2 regions of the Exiguobacterium sp. s149 genome follow, and region 2 is predicted to be linked to the other one. Evidence: a T-box and tRNA genes for the amino acid it is inferred to sense, from the RefSeq annotation. Region 2 holds a T-box; the other holds one or more tRNA genes.
The links. A T-box is a leader RNA that pairs with one kind of tRNA and senses whether it is charged. The one in region 2 lies ahead of argS (arginine--tRNA ligase), so its partner is inferred to be a tRNA-Arg.
Positions count from the first base shown of each region.

Region 1: it has a tRNA-Arg gene. The T-box ahead of argS (arginine--tRNA ligase) is inferred to sense a tRNA for this amino acid. The anticodon was not compared.

Region 1 covers NZ_JACSLZ010000001.1:317,338-325,809, reverse strand. Annotated here, with positions in the region: gene whiA (DNA-binding protein WhiA) at 1-702, shown strand, start outside; gene KNP81_RS01625 (hypothetical protein) at 790-1,026, shown strand; gene KNP81_RS01620 (DUF2179 domain-containing protein) at 1,122-1,637, shown strand; gene KNP81_RS01615 (hypothetical protein) at 1,700-2,140, shown strand; gene KNP81_RS01610 (MerR family transcriptional regulator) at 2,198-2,893, shown strand; gene clpP (ATP-dependent Clp endopeptidase proteolytic subunit ClpP) at 2,936-3,511, opposite strand; tRNA gene KNP81_RS01600 (tRNA-Arg) at 3,663-3,735, opposite strand; gene KNP81_RS01595 (RNA polymerase factor sigma-54) at 3,859-5,001, shown strand; gene KNP81_RS01590 (glutaredoxin family protein) at 5,003-5,260, shown strand; gene KNP81_RS01585 (sugar-binding transcriptional regulator) at 5,373-6,398, shown strand; gene gap (type I glyceraldehyde-3-phosphate dehydrogenase) at 6,458-7,465, shown strand; gene KNP81_RS01575 (phosphoglycerate kinase) at 7,564-8,472, shown strand, end outside.
Region 2 covers NZ_JACSLZ010000002.1:44,524-52,995, forward strand. Annotated here, with positions in the region: gene KNP81_RS03395 (MMPL family transporter) at 1-495, opposite strand, end outside; gene KNP81_RS03400 (hypothetical protein) at 598-1,389, opposite strand; gene KNP81_RS03405 (YycC family protein) at 1,530-1,694, shown strand; gene pulA (type I pullulanase) at 1,713-3,707, opposite strand; gene KNP81_RS03415 (YajQ family cyclic di-GMP-binding protein) at 3,778-4,269, shown strand; gene KNP81_RS03420 (metallophosphoesterase family protein) at 4,266-4,844, shown strand; gene argS (arginine--tRNA ligase) at 4,882-6,564, opposite strand; T-box leader at 6,617-6,829, opposite strand; gene KNP81_RS03430 (GGDEF domain-containing protein) at 6,984-8,472, shown strand, end outside.

The DNA.
Region 1 (8,472 bases), on a different contig from region 2:
GTCTATATCGTCCGGGTCGCCCAGCGCGCCGAGACGATGTTGAAGGACCTCGAGATTCTCGGGGAGAACTACGAGATGATTCGGACGCTCAACTCGGATATGACGCGCGACGAGAATCTGGCCCGGGCGTATTTGCGCGGGGCGTTCCTCGCCGGCGGGTCGATCAATCATCCGAAGACGTCATCGTATCACCTCGAGGTGTACAGCCTGTACGAGAACCATAACCAGGCGCTCCGCGACCTCGCCAACCGCTTCGGCTTGAACGCGAAGACGCTCGAGCGGAAGAAAGGACATATCCTCTACATCAAAGAGAGCGAGAAAATCTCGGACTTCCTGAAACTTGTCGGGGCGACGCGCGGCATGCTCGACTTCGAGGACGCGCGCATCATCAAGGACATGCGCAACTCGGTCAACCGGCTCGTTAACTGTGAGACGGCGAACTTGAACAAGACCGTCGGGGCGGCACTCCGCCAAGTCGAGAACATCAAGTTCCTCGAGCGCACGGTCGGACTCGAAATCTTACCGGTCAAACTCCGGGAAATCGCCGAACTCCGAGTCACTCATCAAGACGTCTCGCTCCAAGAACTCGGCGAGATGCTCGAGACGGGACCAATCTCTAAGTCAGGAATCAACCACCGGCTCCGTAAAATCGACCAGATCGCGGACAAGGTGCGCAACGGTGAAGAAATCAGCTCATCGTGACGTTGGTTGCGCCAAAACCATTCTTCCTATATAATTAGCAATTGTGTATAGGACTTTAGAAATGTAACTTAAAGGAGCTTCATGATTATGTCGAATGCAAAGAAAAGAATCTCGCTCACGATTGACGCTGACTTAGACCAGGTCATCACGGAGCGTGCGAAACAAATCGGAATCCCGAAAAGTGCCCTCGTCACGTTCGCGACAAGCCTCTTCCTCAACCAATTACGGGCCGAAGAAGTATTGTCAGGCGACACGAATGCCATCTATCAGGTCATCCGTAAAGACTATGAACTGCTCACGAGCGTTGATAACTTAGACAAATAATTGCGAAAGGCTGACTCCGGTCAGCCTTTTTTGGTTGCATCCCGCCCTGAAATTTGGAATAGTGGTTATATTGAATTCGAATGGAGGTCGTTCCAATGGGGCAAATCTTGCTCATCCTAGTATTACAACTCGTCTATGTACCGGTGCTGACGCTTCGTACCATCATGCTCGTCAAAGGAAAAACGATGATTGCAGGGCTGTTCGGTACGCTTGAGACGCTTATCTATATCTTCGCGCTCGGCATCGTGTTCCAAGATTTGACGACGCTCGGGATGATCGTCTATGCGGTCGGCTTCGGGCTTGGGATTCTCGTCGGCGGTTACGTCGAGCGGAAGCTTGCGATCGGCTACAACATGATTCAAGTGCATACGCAAGAGTTCCCGGCCGAGCTCATCCAGAAGATGCGTGACAGCGGCTACGGGGTGACGCACTACCAAGGTCAGGGACGTGACGGCATCCGCTATCGTCTCGATGTCTTGGCAGCGCGGACACGGATGAAAGATTTGCGCCAAATGGTCGAGGAGTATGAACCGAAAGCGTTCCTCGTTGCTTTCGATCCAATCGACTTCAAAGGCGGCTATATGATGAAAGGGCTCCGACGCCCGAAATGAACAGGACGACTCACGGAAGTGGGTCGTTTTTTCGTGGAACGGGGAATAGACGTACAAAGGGGATGAGCGGGTTGAGACGAAAAGGATTATGGATTGTCGTGATTGGGTTGCTCGTGGTCGGCGGGATTTTATATGCCACCTCGTTTTGGAAGTCGGAGTCGTCACTGAAACCACCGCTCCCGACGGTCCGGGTCGGAACCGTGACCGCGGAAGTGAAACAGTCGACATTCTGTTGGTCGGATGGGGGTGAGGCGGTATGCGAGGACCATGCTCTGCCGGAGGTGGACGACCTACAGCTCGTACCGGTCGAAGCAGGTGCCGAGATTGATGTCGAGTTCCACGCCGAGCCGTCGAACGCTTCGTTCCATCAAATCGTCGATGGGGAACTTGTCCCAGCTGAACCGGTCGTGCCAGACGAGCCGGGCGTTTATGTATTCGAGACGGGCGGGGATTGGCCGCAAGGCGATAGCCGCTATGTATTCGGGGTCGAGGTCAAAGAATAAAGATGTTGACCTGTCCGCTACGGCCGGCTTTATGATAAACGAGAAGGGGGGACGCCAATGATTCAAATCGGAAAAGTGGTCCATCTAACGGGGTTGTCCACTAAAGCAATAAAATGGTATGAAGCAAAAGGACTTGTCCAACCGACTCGTTTAGAGAATCAGTATCGGTTATACGGGATGGAAGAAATAAGGCGCCTGAACGAAATCAAGTTACTACGTCAAATGGGCATCTCGCTCGAACAAATTCAAGCGGCAGAAAGTGTGAGCGGGTTACTCGACAGCAGACTTGACGAGGTTCAACGTGAGATCGAGGCGTTGCGACAAGTCGAGCAACAAATTAAATGGATGCAAACAGGGGGAGATTCAATGAAAGTACGTTATGAGAAGTGGGACCAACCGAAAATCGTAAACGGCTATGTATCCGAACTCACCAAAATCCCATTCGTTTGGGAAAAACTGCAACCAGAGCTGACAACAGACGAATCATATGGCGTCTGTTTAGCGAAAGAAGAAGCCTATTTAGCAGGGATGACTAATCCTGTGACAGGTAAAGACGGAAGACAGGTTGAACTGTCGGCAGGACGGTATCTTGTCGCCACGGTCGAAGGGGGAATTCCAGCTATCCCTACGACATATAATCAACTTCTAGCATTGCCGGATGTAACGTTGCGAGATGCACTCGATTTTGAGCGCTATATTCATGGACAAGACGGAGCCGACGACTTGATTGAAATTTGGTTGCCCGTCCAATAACAAAGAAGTGCCTTTCCCGAAGTCGGGAAAGGCACTTTTGGATTAACGCGTCATGACTTTGTCGATGAGACCGTAGTCTTTCGCTTGTTCAGCTGACATGAAGTAGTCGCGCTCTGTGTCGCGCTCGATGACTTCAAGCGGCTGGCCAGTGTTGTCGGCCATGATTTGGTTCAATTTCTCACGCATCTTGATAATGCGCTCGGCATGGATTTTGATATCCGATGCTTGACCTTGCGTACCGCCGAGCGGTTGGTGAATCATGATCTCCGCGTTCGGAAGCGCGAAGCGTTTACCTTTTTCACCGGCTTGGAGCAAGAAGGCACCCATCGATGCGGCCATTCCGATACAAATCGTCGACACGTTCGGCTTGATGAAGTTCATCGTGTCATAAATCGCCATTCCGGAAGTGATCGAACCACCCGGGCTGTTGATGTAAAGTGAGATGTCCTTATCTGGGTCCTCGGCTGCAAGGAAGAGCAGCTGGGCGACAATCGAGTTGGCGACGTTGTCGTCGATCGCACTTCCGAGCAAGATGATGCGGTCCTTGAGCAAGCGTGAGTAAATATCGTACGCGCGTTCCCCGCGACCTGTTTGTTCGATAACTGTTGGAATTAACATTGAATCTGCCTCCTTTATGTAGGTTGTAAACTTATCATACCGCTATAGTCAATGTTGGTCAAACGATAGTCATCGTTTTTGACCTATTCCACGGTTTGACGATTCTAAAACGACAAAAGAGGCCAGGCATCTGCCTGACCTCTTGCTATGATACACCCGGAGAGATTCGAACTCCCGACACCTGGCACCGGAAACCAGTGCTCTATCCCCTGAGCTACGGGTGCATGTTCTCTGACACGATTTATTATACATTTGTTTTTTTAAAAAAGCAATCCTGTTCGACTCACTTTTTTTCGAGCACGATTTCGCGCTGTTCGCTACAATAGGAAGCGAGAGGGGTGTGACCGATGCAACGGCAAGAACAGCAACAACTTCAGACACAACAGCTGACCCAGGACATGGTTCGGCGGCTGCCGATTCTCGAGGCGGACCGGACCGCGATCGCCTTTCAGCTCGGCCGGTTGGCCCGACGCAATCCATGCATCGCCACGGGGAGCGGTGCGGTCGAATGGGTAGCCGATACGGCGAGCGGGTTCGAGGAGCGATTGTTCGAGCAAATCGAGGAAGGGAGCGGGACTGAGGCCCAGCGTGCGCTCCAGAAACGGCTCGTCCTCGCGCTCGACCATCGTGGTCTGCTACCGGAGAGCGACTTCGTGCTCGCTCATCGTTTCGAGGTCGATGTGGCGGACATTGAGGCGGCGCGCCAAGCGCTCTTGTTTCTAGAACCGACAGGGATTGGGGCGAAGAATGAGCACGACTGCCAATACCGGCATGCGATTGAACATGACGACCCATTCGTCTTGGACGTGTTCGAGGCGCTCGACGCGAACCTTGATGACATCCCGGGACGACTCGACATCTCGGTTGCCGAGTACGAACGGGTGACGCGTATCGTAGCGACGCTCCGGAAGACGCCATTATTATATGAAGGAACCGAACACGTCGTCCCGGAACTTGAAGTCGTCCGTCGTGACGGCGAACTCGTGACGACATGGTTCAGCCCGACGCTCGATGCGGCTCGAATAGGGGACGACCGCGAGGCGAAATGGTGGCACGAGACGCTCGAGATGCGGAACGCGACGCTTCGATTGGTATGGGCCGTCATCGCCGAACGCCAACGCGATTGGTTGGACGGGAAGCTCATCTTGCACCCGTTGACGCGAAAAGAAGTCGCCGAACAGATCGGCAAGCACGAATCGACCGTCGGCCGGGCGATTCAAGGCAAGTATGTGACGACCGAAGGCGGCGTGATGGCATGGCGTCACTTTTTCGTCCGGGCGACGCATGGGCAATCGCCGTTCATGGTGAAGAAGGCGCTCGCCGAACTAATTCAACAAGAGACGTCGCCGCTGAGCGATGCCGCACTCATGCGCGAGCTGGCCCGGCTCGGCTATACGGTGACACGACGGACCGTGGCGAACTATCGGGAGGCGCTCGGTTTTGGAAACTCGCGGGAGCGGGAACGACAACTATGGAAAGGAGGGGACTGACATGGTCCTGACGTTATACCGCCGCGCCAACTGTTCGCTTTGTGAGGAGGCGCTCGTCATGCTCGAATGGCTCATGGAAGACTATCCGTTTGAGCTCGAGCAGATTGACATCACCGGCAACGAAGAACTCGAGGCGAAGTACTTGTTTGAGATCCCTGTCGTCTTACACGAGGGGCGTGTCATTAGTCAAGGTCGATATGATGACAGTAAAGTTGAAGATTTTGTTAAGTATACGCTTACACCGAAAAAAAACGTTTGAAGGGGTTGCAAGACGGAAAGGTGATTGATAAGATGAAGTCGTAGCGGTGGGACGCAAATATAAAAGTGGGACAAAAATTGTCCATGCTTTAAGTCGAGGGGGAATGAGTATGATCCAGCAGCTGATTCAAGTTCAGAAGCAAATCGTTCCCGACATGCTCGATACGCTCCGACATCGTTACGATATCTTACATTATGTCCGTTTGATGCAGCCGATCGGCCGCAGGACATTGGCAACAAGCCTCGGACTGACGGAACGAATCCTAAGACGAGAAGTTGACTTTTTGAAAGACCAAGGTCTATTGATGGTCGCTACTCAAGGTATTTCCCTTACGGAATCGGGCCGAAACGTTCTCCGGGACTTGCACGAGGTCATGGGAGAGATTCTAGGCATCTCGGAAGTCGCACGAGAACTCGAGCGCAAACTAGGCGTTCGCCAAGTCGTTATCGTACCGGGTGATTCCGACGAGACGTTCTGGGTCCAGCGAGATATCGGTCGGGCCGCCGTCACGCAACTGAAAGCGAGACTGGCACCGGACGACAATATCATCGCGGTCACAGGCGGGACGACGATGGCATCGGTTGCGGCCATGATGTCGCCCGATAAAAAAGAACGGCCGATGCATTTCGTGCCAGCACGCGGCGGACTCGGAGAGACGCTCGAGTTACAGGCGAACACCGTCTGTTCTCGAATGGCCGACCGGGCCCATGCCGACTATCATTTACTCCACATTCCGGACGAGGTTTCGCAAGAGACGTTCGAGCGGATGGTGGAGGAACCTAGCATTAAAAATGTACTGGAAATGATTAGAGCGGCGCGAATTGTGGTACATGGAATTGGTGAGGCGGAAACGATGGCGAAACGCCGTCACGCGTCACCAGAGCATTTGCGGATGATCGAACGGCACGATGCCGTCGCCGAAGCGTTCGGATATTATTTCAACGCGGAAGGTGAAATCGTGCACCGGGTCAAGACGGTCGGGATCCAATTGGAGGAGCTCGACGATATGGACACGGTCATCGCTGTCGCCGGAGGGAAATCAAAGGCACAGGCGATCGCCGCATATGCGAAACACACGCCGAACATCATCCTCGTCACAGACGAAGGTGCGGCGACAGAATTATTAAATCGTTATTAAAGAGTTGACCCCCGTTGGCTCTTCAATAAATAGCTTCTACCCTAAGGAGGAAATTAACTATGGCAGTAAAAGTTGGTATTAACGGATTTGGACGTATTGGTCGTTTGGCATTCCGCGAGATCATCAAAAACGAAGGAATCGAAGTTGTTGCAATCAACGACTTGACTGACACGAAGATGCTTGCTCACCTTCTCAAGTACGACACGACTCAAGGTCGTTTTGACGGAGACGTTGAAGTACACGACGATCACTTCCTCGTAAACGGAGAGAAAGTCATCACACTTGCTAACCGTAACCCAGAAGAACTTCCATGGGGCGAGCTCGGTGTTGACATCGTACTCGAATGTACTGGATTCTTCACAGACAAAGAAAAAGCGGAGCTTCACTTGAAAGCTGGCGCGAAAAAAGTTGTCATCTCGGCTCCAGCTACAGGTGACATGAAAACTGTCGTTTATAACACAAACCACGACATCCTCGATGGTACAGAGACAGTAATCTCTGGTGCTTCATGTACGACAAACTGCTTGGCGCCAATGGCTAAAGTTCTCCAAGATCAGTTCGGAATCGTTGAAGGTCTCATGACAACGATCCACGCTTACACAGGCGACCAAAACACGCTTGACGCTCCACACCCGAAAGGCGACTTCCGTCGTGCGCGTGCGGCAGCAGCGAACATCGTACCGAACACAACTGGTGCGGCTAAAGCAATCGGCCTCGTTATCCCAGAACTTCAGGGTAAACTTGACGGTGCGGCACAACGTGTACCAGTTGCTACAGGTTCACTCACAGAGCTCGTAACAGTTCTTGAGAAAACTGTATCTGTTGACGAAATCAACGCAGCAATGAAAGCAGCAGCGAACGAGTCTTACGGTTACACTGAAGACGAAATCGTATCTTCTGACATCGTCGGAATCACTTACGGTTCACTCTTCGATGCTACGCAAACTAAAGTAATGACAGTTGGCGACAAGCAACTCGTTAAGACAGTTTCTTGGTACGACAACGAAATGTCTTACACTGCACAATTGGTTCGCACACTCAAGCACTTCGCTGAAATCGCGAAGTAAGTTCGTGAACTAAATAGAATCAAATAGGAGCGGAAACAAGAGATTGTTCTCCGCTCTATTTATGAAATTGACACGCACGACATATGGAGGCGAAGGTTATGAACAAACAGTCTATTCGTGACATCGATGTAAAAGGGAAACGCGTCTTTTGCCGCGTTGACTTCAACGTTCCACTCAAAGATGGCGTCATTCAAGATGAAACGCGGATTCAAGCGGCACTCCCAACGATCAAGCACTTGATCGACGGCGGCGCGAAAGTCGTTTTGGCGAGCCACCTCGGCCGTCCAAAAGGCGAGAAGAACCTCGAGTTCTCACTCGCACCGGTCGCTACACGTCTCGCTGAACTTCTCGGCAAAGAAGTACCCCTCGTCGAAGAGGCGTACGGTCCAGTCGCAGAAGAAGCCGTTTCAAAACTTGGTGAAGGTGACGTCGTCGTTCTCGAGAACGTCCGTTTCTACCCTGGTGAAACGAAAAACGATCCAGAACTCGCGAAAGGTTTCGCGGCACTCGCTGATATCTTCGTCAACGACGCGTTCGGTGCGGCTCACCGTGCCCACGCTTCGACAGAAGGCATCGCGCACCACGTCGACCACGCGGTTGCTGGTTTCTTGATGGAGAAAGAACTTGAAGTCCTCGGCAAGGCACTCTCGAATCCTGACCGTCCGTTCACGGCGATTATCGGCGGATCGAAAGTTGCTGACAAGATTGGGGTCATCGACCACCTTCTTGACATCGTGGATACACTCATCATCGGTGGCGGTCTCTCGTACACGTTCTCGAAAGCACTCGGGCACGAAGTAGGGACATCACTCCTTGAAGAAGACAAGCTCGACCTCGCTCGTCAGTTCATGAAAAAAGCAGAAGACAAAGGCGTGAAATTCTTGATGCCAGTCGACTGTGTCATCACGAAAGAATTCGGCGAAGAGACATACGTCGGACCAGTCGATATCGACTCGATCCCAGCGGATCACATGGGTCTTGATATCGGACCGAAGACAGTCGAACTT
Region 2 (8,472 bases):
GGCCCGAATCAAGTCATTCTTCGACGCTTCATTCAAGTCATCCGCGAAGACCGGCTCTCCGGTCAATCGCACGTCTGTATCCGTATCTCGAATCAAGGCGTTGCGAACGTCATCGATTGACGCCTCGGCCGTATCGTAATCCTCGAACTCGAGCAATAAGTAAGCTGCGTCCCCTGAGCGGGCATCGGGATTCTCGGCTGGCGTGATCACGCCGTCGATTCCATCGACGTCAATCAGTCGATCCCGTTGCTGCTCGATGACCGTATCAAGGTCCCCACCTTCCAACAAGACGATCATCGAGGCCCCGGCCCGGTCGAACCGGTCGTTCAACGTATCTTCCACTTGGGCGAAGCGCCCGTCTTGAATCGCAAATCCATTGCCGCGCAGTTCACTTGGCAACTGTAATCCGAAATATACCGATACCGCGAGCAATACCGTCCAAATCAACACGACAGCGTAGCGCCATCGGACTAACGCTTGTCCTAATCGTTCCATCCCTGTCCACTCCTCTCCATCTAAGAAGACTGTTCCCGTTTTTAGACGAGATTCTGTAAGCCTTCGTAAAAAAATCCTGAACCATGCCCTGGTCCAGGATTGTCAACGCTCGAACACTTGCAGCCAACTATGGCAGAAGCGACGCGGCGTCGATAGGACGACAAGTCTGTCGCCCGGCTCGTCCAATAAGACGACTTTCAACAATTCGGTCTCGGCACATACTTCTGATGAGAACACTTCACAATCGCGCTCAAACAGTTGGAACGATGTCATCGAGGTGATAGCAGTCGTCACACCCATTTGATCGACGATGACCAAGTCACGGTCACCCCCGTATGGAATCTTCCAACGCGCGCCCGCTTCGACGTCCTCGACCATGAACTGTTGATTCCGTTCATCGTACAAGGTCACGAGGCCAGGTGCCGTGAATCGTTCGAAATCATAGGTCGATTGATATGCGAGTTCGATGATGTTCCCGAACTCCGGGATTTCCTCGTAACGGCTATACCGAAACGTGTGATCGTTCAAGTTCAAGGCGACGATATCTGATTCGGCCGAGTACAAATACAAATCGTCCCCTGACCAGTAATGCAGGTTACTGAACCAATCGTCATGGAACGTCCGTGGAATTGGGTGACGTTCCATCGTCCCGTTCGTCAAATCCATGACTCCGTATGTCTGCAAATCTCGAAATAGCGCGACGGCTCTTCTACCATGTGGTTCAATATATAGTGCGCAAGGTGCCCATTTCCACTCGAGTTCCCATCGGATTTGGAATGTCTCGTCAAAAAACAGAAACCCGGTTTGCGCCAAATACAACATCCATCCTCCACCAACGCGCTCTAACCATTCAACCGTTTCATGAAATTGATAGTCTGCTACTTGTTTGTACATTTGATCACTTCCTAGTTTCAGCTTAGCAACGCACGACGCATTTTTCGATTTTGAATGTGTTCACAGAACACATTCTCCATCTGTCCGCTTTTCCTGTATACTGGCAGTAGCACACCCGTAATCGGAAAGGAGGAACCCTCATGCGCCCACTTCAACTCTCTCCCGAGACGGCGGTTGAGCTTGCCAAAAAGCTAAACGTCCCACTCGAGGAACTCATGCATATGCCAAAACACATCATCGTCAAAAAGATGATGGAGCTCGAGGCAGCCAAAACTGAAACGAACGAGGAAAAGGAGACGGAATGACGTCTCCTTTTTTCGCGCTTACTTTTGTTTCGGTTTCCGTTTTTTCGCAACATACCAGAGACCGAGGATAGCCAAGGCAGCTCCACCGGCGACCGCATATTTGCTGTAATCCGGACGGCGTTCCGTCACGACGAGTGTCGATAACGGCGCGACCGTGACATGCCGCTCCTCGAGGAGACGTGGTGCCGTCAAATTGACGGTGTGATCTTCGACATGGACCTCGAACTTGCCGGACGGTAGTTTCACCTCGACCGCTTCTTCGAGTCCGTTATGGTATACGAGATGGCGTTCGACGTAACCTTCGACGTGGCGACTCAGTTCAAAGGCGATGACGCCCTCGTCTTCATCGAAGAAACGTAAATGTTTACGAATCTGTTCCGCGTTCTCAAGACGGAACAACGGATATTGTTTGCGCAGGCTGATCAAGCCCTTCACATATTCGACGCTCGGCGTCTCTTGCTCGGCCCGCGTCCAATCCAAACGGTTGACAACCTCCCCCGAATTGAAGCTGTTCTCGTCCCCGTCTTTCGTGCGGAAGAACTCTTGACCGCTATGCAGGAACGGGATGCCTTGACTGAGCAACACAATCGATGTCGCGAGACGATGCCGGCGGCGGCGTGTCGTCTCATCGTCGTCCGGATTCGTAACGGCCAGTTTGTCCCAAAGCGTCAAGTTGTCATGGCACTCGACATAGTTCACGACTTGGTTCGGTTCGTCAGCAAAGCTTTGGCTCGTGACTGCACCGGCAATCCCACGTTTGACGTCCGCCGTCATATCCGCGTTGCCGCTGATCCAACCTGGCAAGTCTTCGATGAACACATCCCCACGGACACCGTCGCGAATCGCGTCGTTGAACTGGGCGATGCGCGGCATCTTGTGGGCGTTATGTTGGTTCGCTTTTTTACGGACCGGAAGCGGTGTGTCGAGATCCCAGCCTTCTCCGGTCACGAGAATCGATGGGTCGACGCGATCGAGCGCCCTGCGGACCTGGTTCATCGTCTTGACGTCATGAAGTCCCATCAAATCGAAGCGGAAGCCATCAATCATGAACTCTTTCGCCCAATACGACACACATTCGACGATCAATTTGCGCATCATCGCCCGTTCGGACGCCGTATCGTTCCCGCACGCCGAACCGTCGGCGAGCGTACCGTCCTCGTTCAAGCGGTAATAGTAGTCCGGTACGAACTGTCCGAGCGGCGTCGTCAATGCATCATACGTATGGTTGAACACGACGTCCATGATGACACGGATGCCACGATCGTGAAGTGCTTGAATCATCGCTTTCAACTCGATGATGCGAGCGGCCGGATCATCCGCTGAGGAAGCGTATGAGCCTTCGACGGCAAAATAGTGGACCGGGTCATAGCCCCAATTATAATTCGCCTCACTCTCGCGTGACTCATTCACTGAACCGTAATCGAAGAACGGCATGAGTTGGAGATGCGTGACGCCAAGCCCGGTAATATAGTCGAGACCCGTCGGATAACCCGTCGGTGTCTTCGTTCCGACTTCGGTCATCCCGAGGAATTTCCCGCGATGCATGACACCACTGTCCGGATGACTCGTCAAATCACGGACGTGCGCTTCATAGATGACCGCTTCTTGTGACGAGTGGAAGAGCGGACGTTCTTTGACCCAATGGTCTGGGTTGAGCGTAGATGGGTCGAGCAGACACCCGCGCTTCCCATTGATCCCGACGACTTTTGCATACGGGTCGAGCGATTCGATACGTTTCCCAGCTACGACCGCCTCGAACACATAAAACTGACCTTCAAACAAAGCACGATCGAGTTCGATGACCCACGTCCCTTTCTCGGCCCGTTCTAACGACAACCGTTCGAACTTCCGCGCTCGCGGTGTCCGGTATAGTTTTACCGTCATCTCTTCGGCAACCGGTGACCAGACCCGCAACCGGATGAGGTCACTTTTAAACGTCACCCCGAGGTCTTTGCCGTGATATGCCATATGGTCTAAATCTACATTTGTCTGTTGATCGATAGTATGTTCCATCTCTTTCACTCCTTCACTACTTCAAATCTGCTATCATTATAACAAAACCCTTGTAAAGGATGGATGAAACATGGCAAAAGACAATTCTTTTGATATTGTGTCAGAAATGAACCTCGAAGAAGTGAAGAACGCGATTCAAATCGCCGAGAAAGAAATTTTGAACCGTTACGACTTTAAAGGTTCGAAGAGTGAGATGTCACTCGATAACGGCGACCTCGTCCTCGTCTCAGATGACGACTACAAACTCGAGCAATTGAAAGACGTCATGATCACGAAATTGATTAAACGTGGCGTACCGACGAAAAACCTTGATTATCAAAAAGTAGAACGTGCGCTCGGCGGCACAGTGCGTCAACGCGTCAAATTGAAGAGCGGCATCGATAAAGACGATGCAAAAAAAATTAACAACGCCATCAAAGAATCAAAACTGAAAGTGAAGTCGCAAATTCAAGACGATCAAATCCGTGTGACAGCCAAGTCGCGCGATGACCTTCAAGCCGTCATGCAGCTCGTCCGTGAGCTCGAATTGTCCGTCGATGCCCAATTCACAAACTACCGATGAAACTCGCCATCATCAGTGACCCACATGGTTCGTTTGATGATTTGAAAGCCGTGCTCGAGTCGGTCCTCCGCGAGACGGAGCACATCCTTTGCCTCGGCGATCTGTACGAGTGTCATATCGGTAAGAAACGGCGCAACGAGCGCTTCCATGAAGTGTCCGATGTCGTGACGTACGACCCTGACTACGAGGCGCTCCTCACCTTCCCTAGCCTGCGCGGCAATCAAGAAGAGCGGATTGACGAAGTGCTCGTGGTGTCGCATCCGGTCAAGACACGAATCGCCTTATTACCGGAGCAGACGACGCTCGATGAGGCGCTATTCTTGCATGGACACCAAGTGAAATGGAGTCCGGACTGGGAACCGCTTGTCGAGAAAGGGAAGTATCCGCTCGTCTTTATCGGACACAGCCATATTCCGGGGATTTACCGGAAAGGTCGCTCGATTCCCTGGGAAATCGGGAAGCCGTTCACCTTGAAGAAAAAACGGTACGTCATCAATGTCGGCGCCGTCATCTTCGACCGGGAATGGTGTCTGTATGATACAAAAGCCCGGACGGTCACACGCATGAAGGCATAGGAAAAGGGACCCCCTCAAAAGGGTCCCTTATTTGTGCTTACATTTCTTCTGGAGCTTGAACACCGATCAAACGGAGTCCTTCCGTCAATACGATCGTCACCGCTTTGACGAGGGCGAGACGTGATTGTTTGCCTGCATCTTCTTCGAGGACACGGACATGACCGTAATACTTGTTGAACGCTTGCGCCAAATCGAGCACGTAACGGCTAATGATTGATGGTTCGCGACGTTCATGGGCACGTGTGATGACGTGTGGGAACGCGTTGAGCATCGTCACGACGCCCCACGTGTGGTCGTCGTTTGCGCCAGTGAACGTCGAGCCGTCGTAGTTACCTTTACGAAGGAGCGAGTTCGCACGCGCGTTCGTGTACTGCACGTACGGGCCCGTCTCGCCTTCGAATTTGAGCATGCTATCGAGGTCGAACTCGATGTTGTTGATGCGTTCATTCTTCAAATCGTGGAAGATGACCGCGCCGACACCGACCATGCGTGCCACGTCGTCCGCGTTCGCAAGTTCCGGATTCTTCTGAGCGATGTTCGCTTGTGCTTTCTCGATTGCTTCTTTGAGCACTTCCTCGAGCAAGACGATGCGACCTTTACGTGTCGACATCTTTTTCCCTTCTTGCAAAATCAAGCCGAACGGCACGTGATGCATGCCATCGACGAAGTCATAGCCGAGCTTGCGCAGGACTGAAAACAGTTGTTTGAAGTGAAGCGCCTGCTCGCCGCCGACGACGTAGTTCGCCTGGACGAAGTTGTACGTCTCATGACGATAGACGGCAGCTGCCAAGTCGCGTGTCGCATAAAGCGTCGCGCCGTCTTTCTTTTTAATCAAACATGGTGGCAAGTTCTCATCTTCAAGCGAGACGACCATCGCCCCTTCACTTTCGACGAGAAGGTTTTTCTCTTCGAGCATGGCGACAACACGATCCATCTTGTCGTTATAGAACGCTTCCCCGCTAAAGCTGTCGAATTCGACACCGAGGAGGTCGTATACTTTTTGGAACTCTTTGAGTGATTCGTCACGGAACCACGTCCACAGCTCAGTCGCTTCCTCGTTGCCGTCTTCAAGTTTCTTGAACCACGCACGGCCCTCATCTTCAAGTTCCGGTCGAGTCTTCGCTTCTTCGTGGAAATGGACGTAGAGCTTCAAGAGCTCAGCAATCGGATGTGCCCGGACCGCTTCCTCGTCGCCCCATTTTTTATAGGCGACCATCAGTTTACCGAACTGTGTGCCCCAATCTCCGAGGTGGTTGATGCCGACGACGTCATAGCCGTTTTTACGGGCGATTTGGTTGATGGCATTCCCGATCACCGTTGAACGAAGGTGTCCCATCGAGAACGGTTTGGCGATGTTCGGTGACGAGAAATCGGTGACGATTGTCTCGTTGCGTGTCGCATGCGTCGCATAGTCCGCTTGTTCATCGAGCACCGTGTTGATGATTTCTTGTGAGACGACGTCACGGCTCAAGAAGACGTTCACATACGGGCCGGCCGCCTCGACTTTCGTGAACAACTCATCGTTCAAGTCGTTTGCGATATCCGTCGCGATCATGACCGGTGCTTTACGATAGGCTTTCGCAAGTTGGAAACACGGGAAAGCAAGGTCCCCGTGTGCCTCATGTTTCGGTTTTTCAATCAATGCTTCAATCTGGTCGAGCGTCAACTCGTCCCCGATGACACGGGACAAGGCTTCCGCATATTTGCGTTCATAACTCATTCTAATTCCTCCTTATCATTTGTTCATAAAAAAAACGCCCTTTGCACAGATGCAAAGAGACGGGATGGCCCGCGGTACCACTCTTCTTGCCTGCTTGACGCAGACCGCTTTATCGGTGATAACGGGGGTCCCCCGGCTACGCCTACTCAAGTTCGGATAGCATCTCAAAAGTGCGTTTCGCGATGTTTGTCAGCCTAGGCTCTCACCAATCCCTAGGTCGCTTTGTTGACGGAACGATCGTTACTCTCTTTTTCATCGACTTTCGTCTATGTGGTTGAAAAGCAATTTCATTATAGAGGATATTTCATATAGACTCAATGCTAGAATTCCGCCATTATGGTGGATAGGCAGGACTCGGGCGTGATTGTGCCGAATCTTCTACCATACATAATTGAATTTTTCCCACATAGGAGGGAACCATGAACCATTTCCGCAAGATGTCCGTCCTCGGTTGGAGTATTTGGAGTATGCTATTCAGTTTGACCCTCATCTTGTTCGCTACAGGCGTATTAAACATGCCGGCCATCGAGCCGTTACCGTTCATCTTGATTGCGTTGCTCGTCATTACTTTTCAAATGGACTCCATTGAACGGAAAGGCGTCTACTTTACCTTTTCAGAAAGTATCGTCTTAATTATTTTTTTATTCTTTGATTTTGAGACAGCGCTGTTCGTCAATCAGATTGGACTACTCGTCTTCCAGTTCGTCAACTTGAAACCGCGCGTCGCGCTTCGACGGTTCCGTTTTACGTATCCGTGGAACGCCATCACGTCGTTTTTGGAAATCGCCATCCCGGCCAGCGTCTACTTGGCACTCGGTGGTGTGACCGGTCTCGGTTTTTATTCCCAAGATTCGTTTCTGCCGCTTGCCGGCTTGATTGTGGCCATCATCTTAAACACGGTCGTACAAAAGTATCAAGTCGGTTGGTGGTTCCGTGTCGATATCCCGGTCCGCGACTTTCTAAACATCGCGTTTTACACGTATATCGTCAGTCTCGTCTTCATTTTAGCAGCCTCGCTCTTCCGTGAGACGAACTTGCTTGTCGTCAGCAGTATCGCCGCCGCACTCACCTTCTTTATTAAGCGGCTCATCATCCAGAAAGGTCGGCAAGACGCCTTCAAATCGTTGATTGAACAATATGATGAGGCAAAAGAAGCCGTGTCGTTGTCACAAAGCGAGGCGCAAGCGATTGAGGTGTTCCTCAGTCAATGTGAACGACTCAACGAGTACGACGAAGGGTTCGTCGAGTTCAAACTGTTCGACCGCACACTTTACTTTGATTTAAAGACGCGCCAGCCGATCGATCGCCACGTCGTCTTTGATTTACTCGATGCAACCTATCCGAACGAAGCCTCGGTCGAGTATGAGATGCGCTTTGAATGGGACGCCCCGTTATCGAACGAGTTCGATGAAGACTATCATAGCTTCATCTCGGTCCGTTCCGAGGAAATCGAAGGCATCCGCACGTGGCTCGTCATGACCGGCGAGCACGTCTATGGCTATCCGCCCATCATTCAACGTGAGATTGTCAAACTGCTCAAATCGTTCAATCGAACGATCAGTCGTTGTCATGAACGCGACCGCCTCTATACCGAGAGCCGGACGGACAGCTTGACGTTGCTTGCCAATGCACGGGCTTTTTATGAATACGGGATTCAACAAATCTCGGACGGCTCGATGTATCCGATTTCCGTCGCAATGCTCGATATCGACTTCTTCAAAAAAATCAACGACACGCACGGTCATCAAGTCGGAGACAGCGTGCTCCAAGAGTTTGGTCGCCGCATCCGCCAAGTGCTCCGCACCGATGATTTCGCAGCCCGTTATGGCGGCGAGGAGTTCATCTTGCTGTTGAACCGATGCGATGTCGAAGCCGCCGTCGAGATTGCCGAGCGCATCCGTCAACAAA